DNA from 3 places in the Desulfosporosinus youngiae DSM 17734 genome. Region 3 is predicted to be linked to each of the others. Evidence: riboswitches for the same ligand, from Rfam matches in the RefSeq annotation. Region 3 holds a riboswitch; each other region holds the start of a gene.
The links. Region 3 has a riboswitch for molybdenum cofactor ahead of DESYODRAFT_RS09310 (molybdopterin molybdotransferase MoeA). Riboswitches for the same ligand answer to the same signal wherever they lie in the genome.
Positions count from the first base shown of each region.

Region 1: it holds a riboswitch for molybdenum cofactor, as region 3 does, so the genes downstream of both, DESYODRAFT_RS12680 (class I SAM-dependent methyltransferase) here and DESYODRAFT_RS09310 (molybdopterin molybdotransferase MoeA) in region 3, are expected to answer to the same signal.
Region 2: it holds a riboswitch for molybdenum cofactor, as region 3 does, so the genes downstream of both, moaA (GTP 3',8-cyclase MoaA) here and DESYODRAFT_RS09310 (molybdopterin molybdotransferase MoeA) in region 3, are expected to answer to the same signal.

Region 1 is NZ_CM001441.1:2,750,293-2,754,454, forward strand. Features, by position in the region: gene DESYODRAFT_RS12670 (hypothetical protein) at 1-138, shown strand, start outside; gene DESYODRAFT_RS12675 (helix-turn-helix transcriptional regulator) at 535-1,494, opposite strand; molybdenum cofactor riboswitch at 1,655-1,784, shown strand; gene DESYODRAFT_RS12680 (class I SAM-dependent methyltransferase) at 1,888-2,925, shown strand; gene DESYODRAFT_RS12685 (FecCD family ABC transporter permease) at 2,958-3,980, shown strand; gene DESYODRAFT_RS12690 (ABC transporter ATP-binding protein) at 3,980-4,162, shown strand, end outside.
Region 2 is NZ_CM001441.1:612,648-616,809, reverse strand. Features, by position in the region: gene DESYODRAFT_RS02955 (MogA/MoaB family molybdenum cofactor biosynthesis protein) at 1-443, opposite strand, end outside; gene DESYODRAFT_RS02950 (MOSC domain-containing protein) at 443-877, opposite strand; gene moaC (cyclic pyranopterin monophosphate synthase MoaC) at 1,098-1,568, opposite strand; gene moaA (GTP 3',8-cyclase MoaA) at 1,572-2,543, opposite strand; molybdenum cofactor riboswitch at 2,616-2,744, opposite strand; gene fdhD (formate dehydrogenase accessory sulfurtransferase FdhD) at 2,898-3,683, shown strand; gene mobA (molybdenum cofactor guanylyltransferase) at 3,729-4,162, opposite strand, start outside.
Region 3 is NZ_CM001441.1:1,990,348-1,994,509, forward strand. Features, by position in the region: gene DESYODRAFT_RS09295 (sporulation initiation factor Spo0A C-terminal domain-containing protein) at 1-7, shown strand, start outside; gene DESYODRAFT_RS09300 (hypothetical protein) at 13-222, shown strand; gene hydA (dihydropyrimidinase) at 483-1,874, shown strand; molybdenum cofactor riboswitch at 2,141-2,277, shown strand; gene DESYODRAFT_RS09310 (molybdopterin molybdotransferase MoeA) at 2,368-3,663, shown strand; gene DESYODRAFT_RS09315 (FecCD family ABC transporter permease) at 3,788-4,162, shown strand, end outside.

The sequences.
Region 1 (4,162 bases), 760 kb from region 3:
CTCGAAACCTCTAAAGGCAGGGGAGCTTCCATGGCAGAATGCCGAAAAATGCTCTTTGAGGCCGGATTTACCAGTCTTCGTCGGGGAGACGAGTCGATGGTCCCGCTTAATCTGGAAAATCTCATGCCGACAGATTAAGCAAATAAGTGTTGTTGTATTTAAGGATACACCCAGCCACAGGTTCACATCAGGTACTGCCCTGAGGTTTGGCACGAAAATGTCCGGTACGATAGTCTCCAGCGGAGAGTATCGCCGAAGCCGTGATCCCTTAAGGAATCCCTACCGGCGTAGGATACAGTTTCGCCGAAGCGGCTATCTCCAAAGAATACTTATCCGCTGAAGGTAACTCCCGCGCCGGTGAGTGGGCGAGCCTCGGAGTGCTGAGTTAACGGATGTGGGAGAAGCTGCCCGACCCAAAGGACCTATTTTCACTCATCAGTGGTGCCGCAAAGCGGCATGTGGGTCTGATAGTGCAAGAAAAGGCAACGGAGCCAGTTTGATTAAACTGACTTCGCTGCCTTTTTTAAGGCGTTCCTAGATTTCGGCCATGATCTCTCCCATACTAGATATGTCATACCCCCCAATTCCTATCACCTCATTGCGAAAAGAGGGGGATTTTAAGATACTCATTAAAGCCTGGAAATGTGTCCGCTCCAGATCTTCCTGGCGAATTACCAGATCATAGCGTTCTTTATGCAGCGGGATAAAATCAAGATTGACAAATTGCATGGCAACCTTTTCAATTCCTAAACCAACGTCTGCTTCACCGCGGGCGACTTTACTCGCTACGGCAAGGTGGGTCATTTCTTCCTCTCCATAACCAACAATATCCCGACTGCGAATCCCTAGAATCCTTAGCTGTTCATCTAACAGCACTCTTGCCCCGGACCCTCTTTCGCGGTTAATAAAACGAACCTTTGGTTTAGTCAGGTCACTCCAGGTGGTTACATTTTTGGGGTTACCTTTGGCAACATAAAAACCTTCCATTCGATAAACCAAATTTATGATATAGGTTGGGTGACCTGGCAACAGTCTGCGCACATAGGGAAGGTTATAGTCGTTGGTATCGCTGTCCCATAGGTGTGCAGTAACTGCATTGGCATGGCCGCGGTATAGGGCCATCAGCCCATCGATGCTGCCGATATAGCGGCGCAGGAAATGAACTTGCGGAAATTGTCTTTCCAGATAGCGGGTCAGAATGTCCAAGAGGATATCTTGCCCACAGATGACTAAGCCTTCATCCGAAGAAGGATTGTGGCTGAATCCCTGGGTTGGTGCAAAGGAGGGGGATGGGGTTGTTGCGGGGGAATCTAAGGGGGCGAGCCCTTTGGATTTTCGTTTGTAGCTCTCAATATCAGCACTCTCTATACGAACCTTGCGACCAACATGGTAAGCCATGAGCTCACCCCGCTTTATGAGCTCATACACTGTGAACTTGGAAATCCTAAGGATTTCTGCGACTTCTTCAGGCGTATAGGAAACATCATTAGCCATAGCGAACCTCCAGAAATTATTTATGAATATTATAATAATTAATCTTATATTGCCTATTTATTATAACATATTGTATAATGGCAATGAAGTTTGGTTTTGTTATGTCTAGTTAGTTTACGTTAGCTAGTACACACGCCGAACCTATTATATTTAAAAACTTAATCAATCATATCTCCGAGCCTGATCAACCTAACGAGAAATCTATGGTTGCCGGCCAGGGCTTTAAGCCCTCAGGGCGTAACCGGAAACGGGTATGCCTTCACATTTGAAAAGGAGGTGGCAGGCCTGGTAAGGTTTTATTTGGCGTGGCTCCACTTTCTTTGAGTGGGGCCATTTTGTACCCGTTGAGCGGTAATCGAAAATAAGTTTTATGTGGTGAAAGAGGGTTTAAGGATGGCAGTTGATAAGTTGGCAGATACGCAAATCCCCGAGGGACTGGAGGTCATTGAAAATTATATCAAGGCCTATAAATCGTTCCAGATATTAAAAACGGCCATCGATTCAAGATTGTTTGACTGGCTTGAGAAAATAGGGGGGAGTACGAGAGAGGAAATATCTCAGGGGGTCAAATTGCATGGCCTTTTCATGAAGGGATTTTTACAGTCACTTATTGAAATGGGCTTTCTCGTGCAATCAGGCAATCAATACAGGAATTCCGGTATTACAAGCACCCTGCTGACCCGTGATAAAGAGACATACCAGTGGTTAAGTTTAACCGCCGGCTTTGATTGGAAAGACTTGCTACCCCTCTTTCGTTCTAAAAACCCGGTGCTGGAATTGCGTTACGATAATGTTTTTCCCGAATATATTCAGGCCATGGCCAAACGTCCGTTAACAGGGGAACTTCAGGCTCTTACGCGTCACGTAGTAAACTGGCCCGGGTTCCGACAAAGCCAAAGGATCTTAGATATAGGCGGCTCCTTTGGACTATTCACTCTTGCCCTGTGCCAGGAAAATATCAATTTAGAGGGCTTGATTATTGAGGAACCGCTTCGGGTCGCCCATACTGCCAGGCTGATTGAGGATCAGGGTTTAGCAGACAGAGTTAAGGTCCATGAGGTTGATGATCTTCTGGAAATCAATCCGGAGCCTGATTTCGATGTGATTCTTATGGCCCACAAACTCTATGCTTATCGCCAGCAACTATCGCCCATGTTCTTGAAAATGTCCAATCTTTTAAAGCCAGGCGGACTGTTGGTTTCCAATCATTGGTTCTGTGGTCCGGGCTGCGAAGCTGAAGCCGACGGAATCAATGAACTGGACAAGGCCATACACAGCTTAGGGCATCCCATCTGTCATGTGGAAACCTTCGGCCGGTTTTTTAATGAGGCGGGAATTAAGCTGTTCAGCAGAGCTGATCTACCTGGCACGTATGGTGTATCTAAGCTGCACCTGGGCCAAAAGATGGAGAGGGTGCAAATAGATGTGTAAATGGATAGATAAGATGAAGGAGAAGTTCACCCTTGAGACTTAAGAGCAATGACTACTTTAGATTGAAAATAATTGCGCTGGTCTGCTTTACCATAGCGTTGTTTTTTGGATCGTTTTTGGTTGGACGATTTGCAATATCCCCCCTAACGGTTTTGCACATCATCCTTTCTAAATTCGCCGATATACCGCAGTACTGGGACACTACCCTCGATACGGTTGTTATGCAGGTGCGTCTGCCCAGGATTGTGCTTGGAATTTTAGTCGGGGGAGCTCTCTCGGTTGCCGGAGCTTCATATCAGACGCTGTTTAAAAATCCGATGGTATCTCCCGATATTTTAGGGGTTTCGGCAGGAGCAGCCTTTGGTGCGGCGCTGGCCATGATCAACAATGCCTCTTGGTGGCAGATCCAGCTGCTGGCTTTTCTTTTTGGGATTATCGCCGTAGCGGCCGCCTATACGATTGCTTATGTATTTGGAGGGAATACAATTACCGTGCTCATTTTGGCGGGGATTGTTGTTTCGAGCTTGTTTCAGTCGTTGCTCTCCATTGTAAAAACCCTGGCCGATACAGATAACGCGCTGCCGACCATTACTTATTGGCTGATGGGCAGTTTGGGCAAGGGCAAAAACGAGGATGTCTTAGTCATGCTGCCGACTCTGGCCCTATCCCTTTTCATGATCTATATTTTTCGCAGTCAGATCAATGTGTTGGCGGCGGGAGAAGATGAGGCGCGCACGATGGGAGTCAATGTTCCTTTGGTGAAGCTGGTAGTTGTTATCAGTTCGACGCTGATGACGGTCTCGGCAGTCAGTATTTGCGGGATTGTCGGCTGGGTTGGCATGGTCGTGCCGCATATTGCCCGAATGCTTACCGGAGCAAGTTTTTCTAAGCTGGCGGTTACTTCGTTTTTCATTGGCGGAACATTTTTGCTGATAATCGACAATGTTATTCGGGGGATCGAAGGGGTTGAACTGCCGCTTGGCGTGCTCACTGCTTTGGTTGGCACTCCAGTCTTCGTGCTATTGCTGTCCAGAGTCAGGAAAGGGTGGTCGTAGTGTTAACGGTGAAAGGGCTAAGTTTTTATTATCACCCGGACAGGATGATTTTGAAGGATATTTCCTTTACGTTGGCCAGTCATGACATTTTGTGCCTGCTTGGTCCCAACGGAACGGGCAAGACAACCCTGATTCGCTGCCTGCTTTCCCTTAATAAGATGAAGAGCGGAAGCATTGAGCTT
Region 2 (4,162 bases), 1.4 Mb from region 3:
TGGGGAATTGCAGGCGCAATCGCTGCGAAGCATTCGCGAACTGCTTTAACACTGCCTGGCATATTAATAATCAGGGTTCGCTTTCTAAGAACTGCAATTGCTCTGCTTAACATTGCCTTTGGAGTCACTTTAAGACTCTCCATCCGCATGACTTCGGCAATACCCGGGACCATTCGATCTGCGACAGCCAGAGTCGCCTCTGGTGTGACATCCCGCATTGAAAACCCCGTACCCCCGGTCGTTAAGATCAAATCCAGGCCAAGTTCATCTGCCCAATGGCGCATGGTTTTCTCCAGCAACACCTGGTCATCAGGAAGCACTACATACTCCACAACCTCTCCATCGATTTCCTGAACAAGCTTAGCAAGGGCAGGTCCGGAAAGGTCTTCCCTTTCCCCACGTGACCCCTTGTCACTAGCCGTTATAACTCCCACGCGAAGCATCAATTGATCACCTCAATGCTATCTCCGACTCGAACAACTCCGCCCTCCAATAACCGAATAAAAATTCCTTCTTTCGGCATCACACAATCTCCAGCTTGATGGTAGATGGCGCATTTTGTGTGGCATTCCTTACCAATTTGTGTTACCTCTCCAATGCTTGTATCTCCAATTTTTATTTTTGTTCCAATCGGCAGAGTAAATAATTCAATACCTTCTGTTGTTAAATTCTCTGCGAAATCCCCTGGGCCTACCTTCAACCCTTTATCTTGCATGGACTTAATACTCTCCATCGCCAGTAAACTGACCATCCGGTGCCAGTCTCCGCCATGAGCATCGCCTTCAAGCCCAAAGCCCACTTTTAAGATGCCTTCACCCACATTCTTTTTGCGCATCCCTTTTCGTTCACTTGTACAAACAGCTACTATTTTTCCCATAATAATATGCCTCTCCTTCATGCTCAATTATTAGTCCATACGGCAGTTAGTCAAACTTATGCAAGACTTAGTGCCACTTACTTTCTGCTTATAATGTTTAGTGGCAGTTAGTCTCGTATATAGGAGACTACATTTCTGAAGCCCCGCTTCAGAAATGTCTAGTCGAACTTATGCAGGGACTTACTGCCACTTACTTTCCGCCTAAAATGTTTAGTGGCAGTTAGTCCCGTACAAAATGCCCGCTTTTTCCCCCCAGCTTTTCTGCCAGAAAAATTCCCTGGATCGTCATCGTCTTATCGATTGCTTTGCACATGTCATAAATGGTCAAGGCAGCAATACTAACTGCTGTTAATGCTTCCATTTCCACACCGGTTTTTCCGTGGACTTTCACGCTAGCTTCGATATCTATCTCACCAGGTTCCACCAGTTTAAAACTTAATTTAGCACCGGTAATCGCTAAGGGATGGCACATTGGAATCAGTTGTGAGGTCTGCTTTGCCGCCATAATCCCCGCAACTTGGGCCACTGCTAAGACGTCTCCTTTAGCAATCTGCCCTGAGCGAATTCTTTCCAGGGTTTCTGGTTTCATCAGTATCTTACCTTGGGCAACAGCAACCCTAGCAGTTTCTGCCTTGTCACTGACATCCACCATCCGTGCGCGTCCTTCTTCATCAAAATGTGTTAATTCCATTGCTTACCCTCCGATCTGAGACATTACACGTGTATCTTGCCAAGCTTCATTGTTCATATGATGTTCTGCTGGTTTATGCCAAACCGCCTGTGCAAATACCTTCAGAATATCCTGATCCGAACTGCCCGAACGCAGGACCTCTCTTAAATCAACTTCATGTTTACTATGCAAACACGGTCTTAATTTACCGTCTGCCGTCAAACGCACACGATTGCACGTGCTGCAAAAATGACGACTCAGGGCGCTGATAAAGCCGATACTTCCTTTATAACCGCTTGGCTGAAAATATTCAGCAGGGCCTCCGCCGGCAATCACTTTAGTTGGAGCATCTTCATTGAGCCCTAGTAGTTCTTTCATTTCTTTAATTGAGACAAAATCACTCCGATGCTCCGAGCTGACACCAATCGGCATGAGTTCAATAAATCGAACATGAAGCGGATATTGTTTAGCCAGCTTTAGAAAGCTGGGCAGTTCTTCCGTATTAAATCCGCGCACAACGACAACATTAACTTTGACCGGATTAAGGCCGGCCTCCAGCGAACGAAAGATTCCCTGAATCACTTTTGAGACATCCCCTCCGCGAGTATTCTCAAAAAAGCGGGTTTTATCCATCGTATCCAAGCTAATATTAACTCGGTGAACTCCTGCAGCCTTTAAATCAAAAGCCATTTCCGGAAGTAATAATCCGTTCGTTGTGAGCATGAGATCTTCAACTCCAGGAAGTTGAGCCCCCTCGCGCAGGAATTCCAAAATGTCCTTGCGCACAAGAGGTTCTCCGCCTGTAATACGAAATCTCCGAAAACCTAATTGCGTGCTTATCCTCATCAATCTAAGTATTTCTTCGAAAGTAAGAATCAAATCATGCGGCATCCATTGTATCCCTTCTTCAGGCATACAATATTTGCAACGCAGATTACAACGATCCGTCACTGAAATTCTGAGATAATCAATTCGCCTAAGAAATTGATCTTGCATTATGTCTCCTCTTTCTGGATTAGATTTTAAAACAAAAAACCCCACGGTCTGTAAACAACCGGGGGAATATAATCCACCTGTCAACAGACTCCTTTCCAGCAGGAGATATCACAGTTTCCCATAATACCCGAGTGCCTAAGACACTAGTCTGGTCACCATAGCATTGCTTTAGGCAATCCAGCTTCGGAGCGAAACGATTCAATTTAACCTTCACTTTAACCTTTAAGAAATAATTCGTGATAAAGTCGAAAATTCCTTTTATTAATATATTACATTTTGTCTTTTTAATAGAAACTGATTCAGATTCTTGAAAAATTAGTGTACACTATAAAAAAAAGGTCCAAGGAGGTTAAAATGCCAAACGAAACGGTTACCCTTTCCATTCTTAAAGCCGATGGAGCATTAATAGAAGGAAGAGAAGATACAGTTGTCCGAGAGGTTCCATTAACTATTCACTATAATCGAGATGAGATCGCCACCCTATTGTGTTCACCTTCCCAGACTGTGGAACTTACTCTTGGGTTTTTATTCAACGAAGGGTTCATCCGGGTTCCTGAGGACGTGTACGAAATTCGCCAAGATTCTTCAGACCACATGGTTTGGGTTGAGGGTAAACCTTGTGTTTTACAGAAAGAACTTATGAGCAAACGATTTGTATCTGCCTGCTGCGGTAAAAGCAGAGCTTCGTTTTGTTTTGCCAATGATGCACTTATGGTTAAACCTCTTGTCTCAACTTATAGCATCCCACTTCAGGAAGCTTATAATTATGCTAAATTTTTACAATCCTATCTTCCTCTCTTTCAGGAGACGGGTGGGGTACACAGCGGCGGAGTTGGCAATAAAGGCGATATACTCCTAACCAGCTATGATATTGGCAGGCACAATGTCTTTGATAAGCTCAGCGGTGAAGCCTTTCGCACTAAGTTGAGCCTTGAAAACCATGTTATCTTCTTTAGCGGCAGAGTTTCCTCCGAAATCCTGCTTAAGGTTGCCAAAATGAATGTTCCCATCCTCATTGCCCGTGGCGCGCCGACAGATATGGCCCTTTCTCAAGCAACTGCTTTGAACATTACGATTGTGGGGTTTGCAAGGGAACAACGCTTAAATATTTACACCTGCCCGGAACGAATTATTTTCTGAACATTAAAAATAAGATTTTAGCTCAGTTTTCGAAGAGTAGATTTATCATTTATGGATAGCTGCCCAGTCTTCGGGTGTATTCACGTTGCAAAAGACGTTTATCGAATCCGAAACCCCCTCCAGTTCCTGTTCTTCCACATACTTCACGGAACAGGCAGGATAGAGATCTATGATCTTGAGGCACCCTGCCTCAAGATTCTTTTTTATTATGGGAAGGCAACAGCGATGATAATAGGCGTGTAACGGATGGAGGCCTGACTTAAGCTTTGGAACGACAACATCATAGTCTGAAATCCATTTTGCCAAGCTGCGGATAATGTCTGCTTTTAAAAATGGCATATCACAGGCGACAAAAAAAACCTCATCATATGCGGCCGCTGTTAAACCCTGATATAGCCCTTCCAGCGGGCCTCGGCCGAGAACTTCATCCTGAATAATAGGTACCCCAAAGTGGGCAAAACGTTCTGGAGTGTTGCTGC
Region 3 (4,162 bases):
AAGATAGGTATTATGAAGACCTGGCATACTGGTGATGAGATGGCATTGGAAGAGTGGGCCGGCTCGGGCAATGCAGAGTTCGGTGCTCAGGAATTCCCATCCTGGAGTGCCGAATCCTTTTCAGAGAAGGTTTTGGTCCGCGGCCGTGACATACGTTTAGCTTTTGCGGGGAGCCTAGCCCGGCCTGTCCGAGATTTGTACGCGCGTATGATTCTCGGATAAGCAGGATAGAGGGACTTCTCGCCTTCGCCGGATACCGGAGCGTACGCTGCATTTAGGAAAGTTCAAATTGAAGAGCTGCCAAAAGGGGGAGCAATGAATCGGCGGCCGCCCGACTTAAGCTGCTTACTTGACATCATGTGTCGCTAAAATTACTATATACAATATGAAAAATCAGGAAGAGAGGAATATGCTAAGATTCAAACTTCTGCTTAAACTTGTGCAGGCAGAATTAAAATCCAATTATACGGAGGTACTGAAAATTGCTAATCCAAAATGGAACCATTATTACAGACAAATCTTCAATAAAAGCTGATTTGCGAATTAAGGACGGCATTATTACAGAAATAGCAGCCAATCTTATACCGGAAAGCAACGAGGAAATTGTTAACGCCGGGGGCATGCTGGTCATGCCCGGCGGAATTGATGTGCACACGCACATGGATTTAGATGTGGGAATCGCACGGGCTACCGATGATTTTTATACCGGAACAGTGGCGGCCGCATGCGGCGGCACCACAACCATTGTTGACCACTTGGCCTTTGGCCCTGAAGGCTGCAGTATCCGGCATCAATTGGACCATTATCACACCCTTGCCGAAGGTAAAGCGGTCATTGACTATTCATTCCATGGGGTCATTGGACATGTGGATGACGCTATTTTGAAGGAAGTAGAGGAGCTTGTTGGCGAAGGGATTACCAGCCACAAGTTTTACCTTACCTACGGGCAGAAACTAACGGACCGGGAATTTTTCCTGCTCATGAGAAAAGCAAAAGAATTGGGAATTATGCTGACGGTTCATCCTGAAAACCATGATATGGTGGGTTGTCTGAAAGAGTTATTAATCGAACAGGGAAAAACTTCACCAATCTACCATGCGGTAAGCCATCCGGTAGAAAGTGAGGCGGAAGCAATAAACCGTCTGATTCTTTTTGCTCATGTGGCGGACGACGCGCCGCTGTACATTGTACATTTGTCTTGTGAAATGGGCTTGGATTATATCCGTCAGGCACGGCAGAGGGGGCAGAAAAACCTTTTTGCCGAAACCTGCCCTCAATATCTAGTCTTAGATGAAAGCCGCTACCGCGAACCCGGCGATGCCGGTCTGAAATATATTATGAGTCCCCCGCTCCGCACGACGAAGGACAACCAGGCTCTGTGGCTGGGTCTGCAGGATGGCAGCATTCAAACCGTTGCAACGGACCACTGCCCATTTTTCCTGAAAGGTGAAAAACAATTAGGAAAGGACAATTTTGCCAAGACACCTAACGGGGCACCTGGAGTCGAGCCGCGCATGGCACTTTTGTTCTCGGAAGGTGTGTCGGCGGGAAGAATTGATGCGCAGCGCTATGTAGAGATCACGTCAACAAATCCGGCGAAATTATTCGGGTTATATCCCCGTAAAGGAACCTTGGAAAAAGGCAGTGACGGCGATATTTTGATTGTTGATCCCTCAGTCGAACTGACTCTTACCCACGGCATGCTGCATGAAAATGTTGATTATACCCCTTATGAGGGTATCTCTCTACGAGGCTATCCATATATGACAATATCCCGTGGAAAAATCGTCGCCAAGGAAGGATGCTTTTTAGGGGAAAAAGGATCGGGAAAATTCATCAAACGAAACCTGCCTATACTCAGAAATATAAGATAGACATTCAATTAGCCCAACTTCCTAAAGAATGCAGGTATATATGTGACGTTATGCTGGCTAACTGTAAGGCACAATCCGGATATTTACAAATCCATCGCGTTGTTAGGAAAAAATTAAAAGTGTTTTTGTTCCTGTTGTGTTTTGTTAGTTTACGTTATAGAATGGTGCAAAAGTTTATGATATAGTATTTATATAGGTCTATGTTTCATGATGTTTATAAGTCTATGTTACGATGTTTATAAGTCTATGTTACATAGTAGTTACAAACAACATAGTTACTCCAAGCCGGGATGGTCCTAAAGGTTTCGCCCATGGACACCGGCCAGAACAGATAATGTTCTCAGGGTATGTTTGGAAACGAATATGCCTTCCGACTTTGAAAAGGAGTGAACGTGGGGGTTTATTTCGTATGAAAAAAAACTTCACTGCTTTTCAGTGAAGTTTTTTTTATTTTTATTATCACTTTGCGTCAGAAAGGAGTTTTAGGTTCTTCATGGAAAAAAGTGTAATCATACCACCCAAACCCTGCACAGAGGTATGCAACGACTGCTCCTGTCATTGCGTAAAAAAGATCGTTCCTGTGCCTACGGTAGACGAAGCACTGGAACTTTGGCTGGGGAAAATACCCCTGCGCGGAGAGAAGGCGGAGTGCATCCCTCTGGCGCAGGGATTGGGCCGGGTGCTGGCCGAAGATGTTTTCGCCAAAGTGGGTGTACCAGTGGCCACTTGCGCCGCGCATGATGGTATTGCGATCCATTTTGAAAAGAGCAAAGCTGCCTTTGAGACGGGAAGGCGAATTTTACAGCCCGGGGATTTTCACCACTGCCCCATGGGGTCCGCCCTACCGGAGGAATTTGACTCTATTGTCCATGGAGAGCAGTGCAAAATCAACTCCGACGGAACGGCCACCTTGCTGGAACTTCCGGTGCAGTATCAAAGTGTCAAAATCAAGGGTACCTATGTGGGGCAGGGGGAACAACTGGCCGGTGCCGGCGAAAAGCTGTCCCCCTCTCATCTGGCCCTCATGCAGTACACCGGCCACACCTTGGTTTCCGTGAAATGCCGGCCTAAAATTTCCATTATTCCCATAGGGGATGATCTGGTGCCGCCGGGCACCGTACCTGCGGCGGGTCAGTGCATTGAGAGTGACAGCGTCTATATCCAAGCCATCGCTGCCCAGTGCGGCGTCCAAAGCACGGTTTTCCCCATTGTGGCCGATGGGGGAGAAGCTATCGAGGCGGCCATTCAAAAGGCGCTGCCGGGCTGCGACATTTTAGTGGTAATCGGGGGCGTTGGTAAAGGGGAAGCCAACTACGAAGACTACACTCTTGAGGCCGTACGGAAAATGGGACAAATTGCCTGTCATGGGGTGCAGCTTAGTCCCGGCGGCAAAAATCTGCTCTTGGCACAAATTGAGGGGAAACCGCTGCTGGGCATTCCCGGCCCGCCTCACGCTGCTATCATTATGACGGAATATTTCCTGCCGCCGGTTATTGAATGGTACATGGGCTGCCTTTTGTATGAACGGCCGGTGATAGAGGCGGTTTTGGAGGATGATTTTCCCCCGCGGGGCGGCGGGTCCAGTATTTGGGAGCCGCGCGTTCATGTGCGCGGGACCCCTGGCGGATACAGCGCAGGGCTGGTAGGACGTATGGACGAGACGGTTGAAAACTTTATCGGGGCCAATGCCTCGGTCTCCGTTACAGGCGATCTGGATCAGTACCGGAAAGGCAGGAGGATCAAAGCTAAATTGCTTGTCAATGAGCGGACGATTCCTTCTAATACTTAGTGATTTGCCGCCGAAAACGATTTTTTCCCAAAATTGCCGATCCTCTGGAAAAGGTAAGAAATAATGATGAGATCGTTACTGACGAAATATTAAATAGGATTACGAGTTTGAAGGAGAAGTTAGATTGATAGGTAAGCGTGTGGAGCCCAAAAAGCAGGCCAAGCAGCCGCTGATTTTGCTGGGTATGGGCGTCGTCTTGTTCCTTATTATTGTGTTTTCCTTTACTTTAGGCCGGTATACCTTGAGCCTCCAAGAAGTCATCACCACCTTTTTTTCTCCCATTACCGGGTCGACGGTGGATGTGACCTTAAAAAATGTGGTTTTTCAGGCGCGGCTGCCGCGTATTCTGGTAGCGGTGCTGATCGGCAGCGGGCTGTCTGTAGCCGGCGCTGCCTATCAGGGTATTTTCCGCAACCCCATGGTGTCGCCGGATCTGCTGGGAGCCTCGGCCGGGGCGGGTTTCGGCGCGGCGGTTGCCATCCTGTTTTCCTTCAGCTAT